2 linked regions of the Methanococcus maripaludis genome follow. The protein of the gene in region 1 binds, or shares a complex with, the protein of each later gene. Links are inferred from orthologs where the notes say so. Each region holds a gene or a part of one and is shown on either strand. Other genes may lie near its edges.

Region 1 (5,016 bases):
AGAAATTAACAAAGAATCAATCCAGAAAAACGTTGAATTTCGGATTGAAAGTTTTGGGCTATTTACAAAAGACAGAGTTGTTTTAGACGATTCCCCATTTGTTGGATTTGGAACTTCTGAAATTTTTATGAGCGCTTTAAATAAAGGATTTTTAGATGCTGTTGTTATTGTTTCAGACTGTGCTGGAACGGTTGTTACAGATAATCCAAAACTAGTTCAAGGACTTTGTGGAAGAATTTCTGGAATTATCAAAACTACCCCTGTAAAAGAAGTAATTGAAAAAATTGAAACTGCCAAAGGAATAGTTTTATCAAAAGACGATGCTTCGATTGATCAGATCAATGGCGTAAAACTTGCAATTAAAATGGGCTACAAAAAAATTGGAGTTTCTGTTTCCAATTTGAAAGATGCTTTAGAAATAAAAAAATTGGAAAAGAATGATGTAAAAATCATAACTTTTGGAGTTCATACAACGGGAATAAGGCTTTCAGATTATGACGATTATCTACAATATATCGATATAATCTCAGCTTGTGCATCTAAAAACTTGTTGAAATCAAAATCACTCAATATAAAAGCTCAGGCGGGAAGCGGAGTTCCAATATTTGCACTTTCACAGTCTGGAAAAGAACTTTTATTTGAACGGTTGAAAGAAATTGACAGGCCTATTTTGATAACTACAAACGAAACTCTACCTTACTTTACAGAACCTCCTCAATAATCTTTTTTATTTGGTGTATATCCATGTTCGCAATTTTAAAACTAGGAGGGAGCATCCTCTGCGATAAGAATACCCCGTACTCGATAAACTGGGAAAATTTAGAAAATATCGCGATTGAAATAAAAGAAGCAATTGAACACTACAAATCCAAAAATGAAGATTTTAAACTTATTATTGTTCATGGCGGGGGCTCTTTTGGCCACCCTGTTGCAAAAAAATATCTTAAAGACGGAAAATTTGTAGATATGGGCAAAGGATACTGGGAAATTCAAAAAGCAATGCGTAAATTCAACAACATTGTAATCGAAGAACTTCAAAATTTCGAAATTCCTGCAGTTTCAATTCAGGCTTCATCCTTTATCACTTTTGATACTAATTGTAGTTTGCACTTTGACACAAACGCAGTTGAAAAAATGCTCGATAAGGGATTGGTTCCAGTAATCCATGGCGATATCGTAATTGATGAAAAAACAGGCAATTTCAAGATTTTTTCTGGAGACCATGCGCTTCCATATCTTTCAAAAAAATTAAACCCGGATTTAAGTCTTCATGCATCTGATGTCGATGGTGTGTGGGATTCAAAATTTAAAATAATTGAAAATATCAATTCAAAAAATATCGAAGATGTTTTAAAATCGTTGAAACCATCAAATAAAGAAGATGTAACTGGCGGAATGCATCTAAAAGTAATGGAATGCTATAATTTAGGCATTGAAACGATAATATTTAATGGAAATAAAAAAAGAAATATATACAATGCCCTTTTAAAAAATGTAAAAGGAACACTGATAAACTAATTTTAAATTATTTTCTGTTTTTAACTTTAATAAAGTCCCCAAGTGTAAAATCACTTTCATCATTGTTTGCTTCGTAATTGTAGTCTCCTTCTTCGTAGAAAGAAATTCCAAGTGCTTTTTCGAGGATTTTTACGTATTTTTCCTCAGGTTCGATTTCGTTTCTTTCTATTTTGTGAATGAGAGATTCTTTAATTCCAACAGCTCTTGAAAGTTCTTCCAAGGTCATGTTTTTCTTTTCCCTTGCTTCCTTTACCAGAGAGCCGTAATCTTCGACCAGAGTTTTTAAATTATCAAACATATCTTTTCTAGGTCTTTTAACTGGTTTTTCTTTTATTTCAGTTTTGAATACTGCCTTTGGTTTTCTAGAATATCCTTTCGGCGACATGCCAAACTTTGCACAAGCCTCGCATACATTCATTTCTACGCCTTCTACTCTTGTTTTAATGATATCCTTAACCTCTTTTCCGCAGAGTTCGCATTGCATACCTACACCTTAATATATTAAATTTAGAGATATTTTTAACCAATTTATCCAGATTACATAGCATTTAAATGGTAAATGCTTCATTAGAGAATATATTTTCAATTATTTAATAGTATCTATTTTGGTATTTATATAGTATATCCATAAATTTATATAGCTCAAATAAATTATAAACATATACCCTTATTGGAAAGATGTAAAAATGTTTTCGATGGGTGTAAAAACTGTTTTGCGAGAAAAAAAATCAATGAGAAAGCGCTATATAGCATCATTTTTATCATAATTATTATGGAGGTAAATCATGAGTTACCCAGATGATTATTCCACAGATATAGAAAAAAATAAAATGGATTTAAAAGAATTTAAAGAGAAAACTCAGATTGCAGAGTTAGAAAGTAAAGTTTTGAGATTGGAATTAAAAAATAAAGATGTAACTAGAGAGAACGTACAAATTAAAAAAGAAAATGAAATATTAAAGCGAGAACTTGATAAATTAAGAATTCCGCCATTAATACTCGGCACAATACTCGACAAAGTAAACGAAAGAAAAGCAGTTGTTAAAAGTTCTACAGGCCCAAATTTCCTTGTAAACCTTTCACAATTTGTAGATCCTGAAGACATTGTTCCAGGAGCAAGAGTTTGTTTAAATCAACAGACACTTGCAATTGTAGAAGTACTTCCTAAAGAAAAAGACTACCGAGCTATGGCAATGGAAATTGAAGAAAAACCAGACATTTCCTTTGAAGATATCGGTGGTTTGAACAATCAGATTAGGGATATTAAAGAAGTAGTAGAACTTCCACTTAAAAACCCAGAACTATTTGAAAAAGTGGGTATCGTTCCACCAAAAGGAGTACTGCTCTACGGACCTCCGGGAACTGGAAAAACACTTCTTGCAAAAGCTGTTGCATACGAAACCAACGCATCATTTGTTAGAGTTGTTGGTTCAGAACTGGTCAAAAAATTCATCGGTGAAGGTGCAAAACTTGTAAGGGATGTTTTCAAACTTGCAAAAGAAAAATCACCTTGCATCATATTCATTGACGAAATCGATGCAGTTGCAAGCAAAAGAACTGAATCATTAACCGGTGGAGATAGAGAAGTTCAAAGAACTTTAATGCAGCTTCTTGCAGAAATGGATGGTTTTGATTCAAGAGGCGATGTAAAAATCATTGCTGCAACGAACAGACCGGACATTTTAGACCCTGCAATATTAAGACCCGGAAGATTTGATAGAATCATTGAAATTTCAATGCCTGATGAAGATGGAAGGCTTGAAATCTTGAAAATCCATACTGAAAAGATGAACCTCAAAAATGTTGATTTGAGAGAAGTTGCAAAACTTGCAGAAAACATGGTTGGTGCTGACTTAAAGGCAGTATGTACCGAAGCAGGTATGTTTGCGATAAGAGAAGAAAGAGAATTCATCAAAATGGACGACTTCAAAGAAGCTATCTCAAAAATTACAGGTAAAAAAGAAAAATGCAGTTACGATATGCCACAATTAACCGTAATGTACGGATAATTAACTACTATTTTTTTAAATTATTTTTATTTTAAACTTTTTTAAGTGATGTTTATGAAAATTGGAATTATTGGAGCAGGCCTTGGGGGCCTATTAAGCGGTGCAATTTTATCAAAGGAACACTCAGTTACAATTTACGAAAAACTTCCATTTGTTGGAGGTAGGTTTACAAATATTCCTTATAAAGGGTTTCAATTAACTACTGGAGCTCTTCACATGATACCCCATGGAAATGACGGGTATTTAGCACAGACTCTTCGAAGAGCAGGTAGTAACGTAAAAATAGTAAATTCCGTGCCAGATGGATACTTTCGAGTAAACGGAAAAAATCACGAATACAAGGACATTTTTGGACTTGTTAATACAAAGGAAAAATTAAAAGGGTTGAAACTTGCTGCAAGCCTAAAACTTGGAAAAATTGACAAAAATATGCCATTTGGTGAATTTTTAGAAGATATACCCCTCGCTCTTGCGGTTGGAAACTCGTTTAGCGGTTGGGCTTTGAGTTTAAATGCATATGACACCCCAATGTCAGAAGTTATGGAAATAAGTAGATTATATCATAAATTTGGAGGCCCCGGAATTCCAGTTGGTGGTTGTAAGGGCGTTATCGATAGCCTCGTTGAAATAATTAATAAAAACGGCGGAAAAATTTATACTGGTCATGCAGTAGAAAAAATCGAAATTGAAGGAAATGGTGCATTTATTGATTCAGAACCCTTTGACATAGTAATAAGCAATGCATCTCCAAAAGTAACGGAAAGCCTTTCAAATGTTAAATTTATTGAAAAAGAGCCAGTTCCGTCAAAAGGAATAAAAATAAATGTTGCAAGTAAATCGAGTCTTGTAGATGGTGCAAGTGTTATATTTACAACTGATTGCGAAAGAATTAACGGTTTAAACCAGCCTTCAAATGTCGACAGGAGTTTGACAAAAGAAGACTATAACTTAATAATGCTACATGCAACCCAGATCAAAAATAATACCAAAGAAGAAATAAACCTTGCTTTAAATGATATCGAATCATTATTTGGTGGAAAAGACTACGAAGTGATATCCATTCAAAGTTACGGTAATGGTTGGCCTGTAAATCATGCTTCAAATGGAACTGACCTAAATCCAATCGTTAGAGATAATCTATTACTTGTTGGAGATGGCGTAAAAGGGGTCGGGGGAATTGAAGTTGAAGGTGTTGCGATGAGTGTCATTGCAGTTTTAAACCATATTGAAAAATTAAAAAAATAATTTATTATCTTATTATTTTGACACCTGATGCTTTGAACATCACACATAAATTTTTATTTTCTTTAATTTCCAAAGCTTCGAGTGAATTTGGTGTTATGAGAACTTTTATATCAATGCCGCCAATATCCAAAGTTAACCAGACCAGATGTCCTCTTTTTTGGATTTCTGTAACTTTTCCATTGAATACATTTTTTGCGGAGCTGTCAAAACATTTTAAAGCAACGATTATACTTTCTGGCCTAAT
Region 2 (4,923 bases), on another replicon or contig:
TAGTTTTAATTTATTTTTTAAACTCATTTTATATATCAATTATTATTCATCTTCTGTTAGTTTATATATACTTTCTGCAACTTTTATCCAACGAAGATACGAGTAAATCGATGCTTTTAGGATACTCAATTCGTCAGAAACACAAGATATAACAATTGAATTTTCAAAAAGATCCATTTCACATTTTGATCGAACTTGTGATGCGACATGTTCTGGAAAAACAGATTCGTAAATAATTCTGGCTTTTTTTGGAGTTTCAAAAGTTAGTTTTAGGGTAAATTTAGGAAATGCCATATTAACACTATTCAATATCGAGTATCTTTACGGTCTTTATCTTTAAACTTGGACCTAAATTTTCTGAGTCTTTGTGAACTTCAATGTAGAATGTGGACTCATCAACCGTTTTAAAAGTAAGCACTACATCAGAACTCTCTTCTTCATAATTACTCAATTTTTTGAATAAATATTCGAAAAACAGTTCTTTTAAATTTTCAGTATTTCTATCAAACTTCGAACTCAACTTTCCAGAGTTTTTAAAAACTTTTCCTGAAACTTCTCTTTGAAGTTTTAAGGATAGGTTCATTGAAAGAATTTTATTATTTTCAAAATTAAATATTTTGAGTCTTCCAGGGTTGCCTTTTAGTTCTTCTACAATTATCATATCGGCCTTATTTTCGATTAGCTCAGAAAGAGGGATTTTTCCCCGGTTTAATATTTCAAAATTAAAAACCCTTGCTAAATCGTTTACAAGGCTTCTGGTTCTTTGAGAAGGTTTTCTGGAAGTAGTAATTATCATTATCTTGCCTGAACTTTTTTAACTATTTTAGGCCTTAATTTTATCAAAACTCTGTTACTGCAGTGAGGACATTTAGCTTTTAATCCTATTTCATCAAGAGTTACAATTTTTCCACAGTTGGAACATCTGTACTCTGCCATAATATCACCTAAAAAAGCTTAAAATGAAAAATAAATGGTTTAAAAATAATTAAATTAGATTTCTCTACTTTTACTTTCGATAACTCTTCTGATAGCTTTTGTAACAACTTTACCAGCACCAGTTTCTGGGGTGTATGCTCCACCAGCAATTTTTGCACCGCATTTGTCACATACCCAGATTGAGGTTCCTACTCTTTTTAATTTAGGGAATGCACAAACAGGACATTTGTATTCTTTTTTCTGTTTAATTTCAACGTCTCTTAATCTTACTCTGATTTTTCTACCGTATCTTGATCCAAATCTTCCTGCTGAACCAATTTTTTTAGTGTGGCTAAATTCTACCATTATTTCACCTGTTTCTATCCGTAAAATGATTAGTCATATCTTTTAAGTACTTTAGTTTGAACAGTTCCTTTTGTAAGTTTGTTCAAATGCATGTAAAATTCGCTTTCAATACCACTTGGAATTTCGATTACAAGAACAAGCGAGCCATCGCCCATCCACTCTTCCTGCTTGGTTGCGCCGTATTCATGAAGTGTATGGTATGCATTTGCAGCAAATTCTCCGGGAATTTTAACTGCAACATCTCTTTTTTCAAACTTAATGGGTAAAAGTTTCCTCAATTCCTTAATAATTTTAGGAATTTGTTCTTCAGCGCTTTTATAAATATCAACACTGATTCTAGCTTCTTCCATAGCGTTTTCAATCCTTTTCGGCGGGTGGGGAGTGTCAGTTTGAGGATTTATCGTGTTTTTCGAAATTAAAGACACGATTTGCTTTCGCTTTTGTTCCTGTATTTCTTTTCGCTGGTTAGCCGTTAACTGAACAGTTCCTTTTTTTAGAATCTGTTCTGCGATTTCCAAAGGATTCAAGGTTTCAAAAATCTTCAAAAGTAAATCTTCTGGAACTTTTTCTCCTTTTCCAGAATCTTTATAAACCGCTTCAGCGGCCAAGACTTCTGAGATGCCTATTGGCTGTCCTTCTTTAAATTTAGCTGCCAAGTATGGATCCACGAGTATTTCGAATTTTTCCCCATGTGATTGAAGCCTTGCTATAACAGCATCGTCCAATGACACCATATCTATCCCTTCTTTTATTTATATACCTTTCCCCGCAATAAATAAAACAATAATGAGGGGTTTTTTTAGGTATTATTTCGAATTTATCTTAATTTACGTTATTCAATATCTTCTTCGCCTTTATTTTTTTCAGCTTCTGCTTCTTCAGCTTCAACTTTTTTGTAAACGGCTTTTACAATTTTTTCAATTTCATCAACACTTATTTTTTCAACTAATTTTCCAGAATCTTTTACAATTGCCATGTCAATGTTTTCAGGCTTTAATTCTTCAGTAGTTTTGCTTAATGCGTAAAGTGCCAATTCCATTCCTTCGTTAACAGTCATATTTTCGTCGTACTTTGATTCGAGAACTTCCATTGCAATAGGTCTTCCTGAACCGATTGCTGTTGCTTTGTATTCTATTAAAGCACCACTTGGGTCAGTTTCAAACAATCTTGCACTGTGTCTGTCGATTCCAGTAATTAAAAGTGCTAAACCAAATGGTCTTGCGCCACCGTGTTGGGTGTATGCCTGTTTGATGTCACAGATTTTTTTAGCAAGTGCTTCAACTGTGATTGCTTCACCGTATGAAATCCTGTTCATCTGTGCTTCAAGTCTTGCTCTATCGATCAAAACTCTTGCATCAGCAACTAAACCTGATGTAGCGGCTACAATATGGTCGTCAATCTGGAATATTTTTTCAATTGAAGAAACGTCGATTAATTTGCTTGTAATTCTCCTATCAACTGCGAGAACTACTCCGTCTTTACACTTAATGCCAACTGCAGTGGTTCCTCGTCTCACTGCTTCTCTAGCATATTCAACCTGGTAAAGTCTTCCTTCTGGGCTGAATATGGTTATTGCCCTATCGTATCCTGATGCCGGAACCATTTGTTGCATATAATTGCCTCCAAAATTTAAATTAATAAGTATGAATTGAAAATTAACGGTTATAATAACTACTTTTCACTGAATTTTTATATATAGCTATCTTTTCGTACCTGAAACACACTTCCGCTATATGTTAATATATTAGAAAATCTAATATATTCGTGTACAGATAGGTGAGAGAATGATCCCTGTAACAATTTCTGAAGAAGCAATGGAGTTTATAAACGAAAAAATAAACGAAACTGGTTCAAAAGACTTGATCGTGTTTTTCGAAGGTTTTGGTTGAGGTGGTCCTAAGTTCGGGATCGACATCGCAAGCAAAATCGTCGAAACGGATGAAAAAATTTACGATGAAGATTTCAGAATCTTTATCGACAAAATGGCTAGACAGGTATTAAACGAAGTATATATCATCGTGAAAAAATCCGTTTTCAGCGGAAAATACCTGGCAGTAAAAGGAGCAGGTGGCTGCTGTTAATTTAAGAACCCTGGAAGGGATTAAAAACAGCATATCCTATTTTTTCTATTTTTTTGTTATAATCAATGCATCTCCAACGAATCCGCCTTGGCCTTCTTCTTTTATAAATGCAGGGTTGATATCAATTTCACTTATTTCATCGTAGGTTTCCATTAAAACGCCAACTCTAACGATCAATTCTTTTAAAAATTCGATATCGCTTCTTTTTTCGCCCCTAACTCCTTCAAGGATTTTGTACGACTTCAAGGATTCGAGTATTTCTCCAGCGTATTCTTTTGTTATCGGGGTAATTCCAAAAGAAACATCTTTTAAAACTTCTACGAATATTCCACCAAGTCCAGTCATAACAACAGGTCCAAATACTGGGTCTCTTTTAGCACCAATAATGATCTCTTTTCCGGTGACAAACTGTTCGATCAAAACACCATCGATTATTCCATCGATTTTTCTATCCAACAAGTATTTTTCCCCATTTTTCATAATGGTTTCAAATGCTTCTGATGCATCGCTTGGATCGATTATTACGCAACCTGCATCTGATTTGTGCAAAATGTCTGCTGAAACAACTTTCATTACTACTTTTCCTAATGATTCAGCGTATTTTTTAGCGTCATCTTTAGTCGTTGCAACGAATTTTTCAGGTATTGCAAATCCATTCAATTTTAAAAATTCTTTTGAGTTGCTTTCATTTGGATTTGCGAGTAGTTCATCAATTTTTTCTTGGTTGTTAGTTTTAGCATCCGAGATTTCAGCTCTGATTTCATTTAAGTATTCCGGACTGTCGTATTTGTCCATGAGGTGGCTTTGCCTGTATAAACAAGCTAGTGCTTTAACTGCAAGTTCTGGGCAGATAAATGATGGAATTCCTTTTTCTTGTAAGTAGCTTCTTGCTTCTAACACGGAAGTTCCTCCAACGAATGACGCAACAATTGGAATTTTATCTTTTTTACATATCATGTAGTTTTTAAGTTTCACAAGTTCTCTTGCAACGCCGAGTGCATCAGTCATTCCTTGAGGCGTTAATATTGCAAGTAAACCATCTACGTTTGGATCATTTTCAACTAATTCAAATGCGTGTTTGTATCTCTCAACATCGGCATCCCCGATTAAATCCAGTGGATTTGAAATACCTGATGTATCTGGTAAATATTTTTTCAATTCTGAAACTGTAGTTCCTGAAAATTCTGCAAGTTCCAATCCGAAATTTTCAACAGAATCTGCTGCTAACACACCAAATCCTCCTGCATTTGTAATAACTGCAAGCTTTTTGGATTTCATTGGGGGTTGTACTGAGAATATCTTTAATAAATTTACGAGGTCTTCAAAGCTTTCCACATTAAATACACGGCTTTTTTTGAAAGCTGCATCGTATACTGCACTGTTTCCTGCAAGGCTTCCGGTGTGTGAAGAAGCAGCTTTTGCACCCTCTTCGGATTTTCCACTTTTTAAAACGATTACAGGTTTTTTCCTTGAAATTTTTTTAGCAGCACTTATGAATTTTTCATCTTTCAAACCTTCAATATAAAGCGCCACAACTTTTGTGTGGGGGTCATTTTCAAGG

Evidence for each region.
Region 2: the proteins of HNP90_RS02565 (region 1) and psmA are in contact, whole or in part, in a cryo-EM structure (PDB 6HE5), measured with the Archaeoglobus fulgidus proteins. The link is inferred for Methanococcus maripaludis from one-to-one orthologs. Residues at the interface, in WP_010879468.1 of Archaeoglobus fulgidus: Asp391, Leu392, Lys393, Gly394, Met396, Phe397, Val398; in WP_010877997.1 of Archaeoglobus fulgidus: Ala30, Arg33, Gly34, Ala35, Asp51, Arg53, Val54, Lys66, Ser79, Gly80, Leu81, Val82, Met166.

What each region holds. Positions count from the first base shown.
Region 1 is NZ_JACDUL010000001.1:452,050-457,065, forward strand. What follows is about bases 1,575-4,415. They hold HNP90_RS02565 (proteasome-activating nucleotidase), read left to right. Parts: upstream 1,575-2,303; coding sequence 2,304-3,527; downstream 3,528-4,415. Other genes in these bases: HNP90_RS02560 (multiprotein bridging factor aMBF1), read right to left, coding at 1,575-2,002; HNP90_RS02570 (NAD(P)-binding protein), read left to right, coding at 3,582-4,415. In the rest of the region: HNP90_RS02550 (methanogenesis marker 8 protein), read left to right, coding at 1-721; HNP90_RS02555 (isopentenyl phosphate kinase), read left to right, coding at 745-1,518; more of HNP90_RS02560, read right to left, coding at 1,526-1,574; more of HNP90_RS02570, read left to right, coding at 4,416-4,772; HNP90_RS02575 (ATP-binding cassette domain-containing protein), read right to left, coding at 4,777-5,016. UniProt on the Methanocaldococcus jannaschii protein: ATPase which is responsible for recognizing, binding, unfolding and translocation of substrate proteins into the archaeal 20S proteasome core particle.
Region 2 is NZ_JACDUL010000003.1:201,628-206,550, reverse strand. The notes cover bases 1,004-3,751. They hold psmA (archaeal proteasome endopeptidase complex subunit alpha), read right to left. Parts: upstream 2,894-3,751; coding sequence 2,114-2,893; downstream 1,004-2,113. Other genes in these bases: HNP90_RS06370 (acetate--CoA ligase family protein), read right to left, coding at 3,408-3,751; HNP90_RS06380 (ribosome assembly factor SBDS), read right to left, coding at 1,311-2,015; rpl37A (50S ribosomal protein L37Ae), read right to left, coding at 1,004-1,281. Also shown: HNP90_RS06400 (KEOPS complex subunit Pcc1), read right to left, coding at 43-294; HNP90_RS06395 (rRNA maturation protein), read right to left, coding at 302-796; HNP90_RS06390 (DNA-directed RNA polymerase subunit P), read right to left, coding at 796-936; more of rpl37A, read right to left, coding at 991-1,003; more of HNP90_RS06370, read right to left, coding at 3,752-4,923. UniProt on the Methanocaldococcus jannaschii protein: Component of the proteasome core, a large protease complex with broad specificity involved in protein degradation. The M.jannaschii proteasome is able to cleave oligopeptides after Glu, Asp, Tyr, Phe, Trp, slightly after Arg, but not after Ala.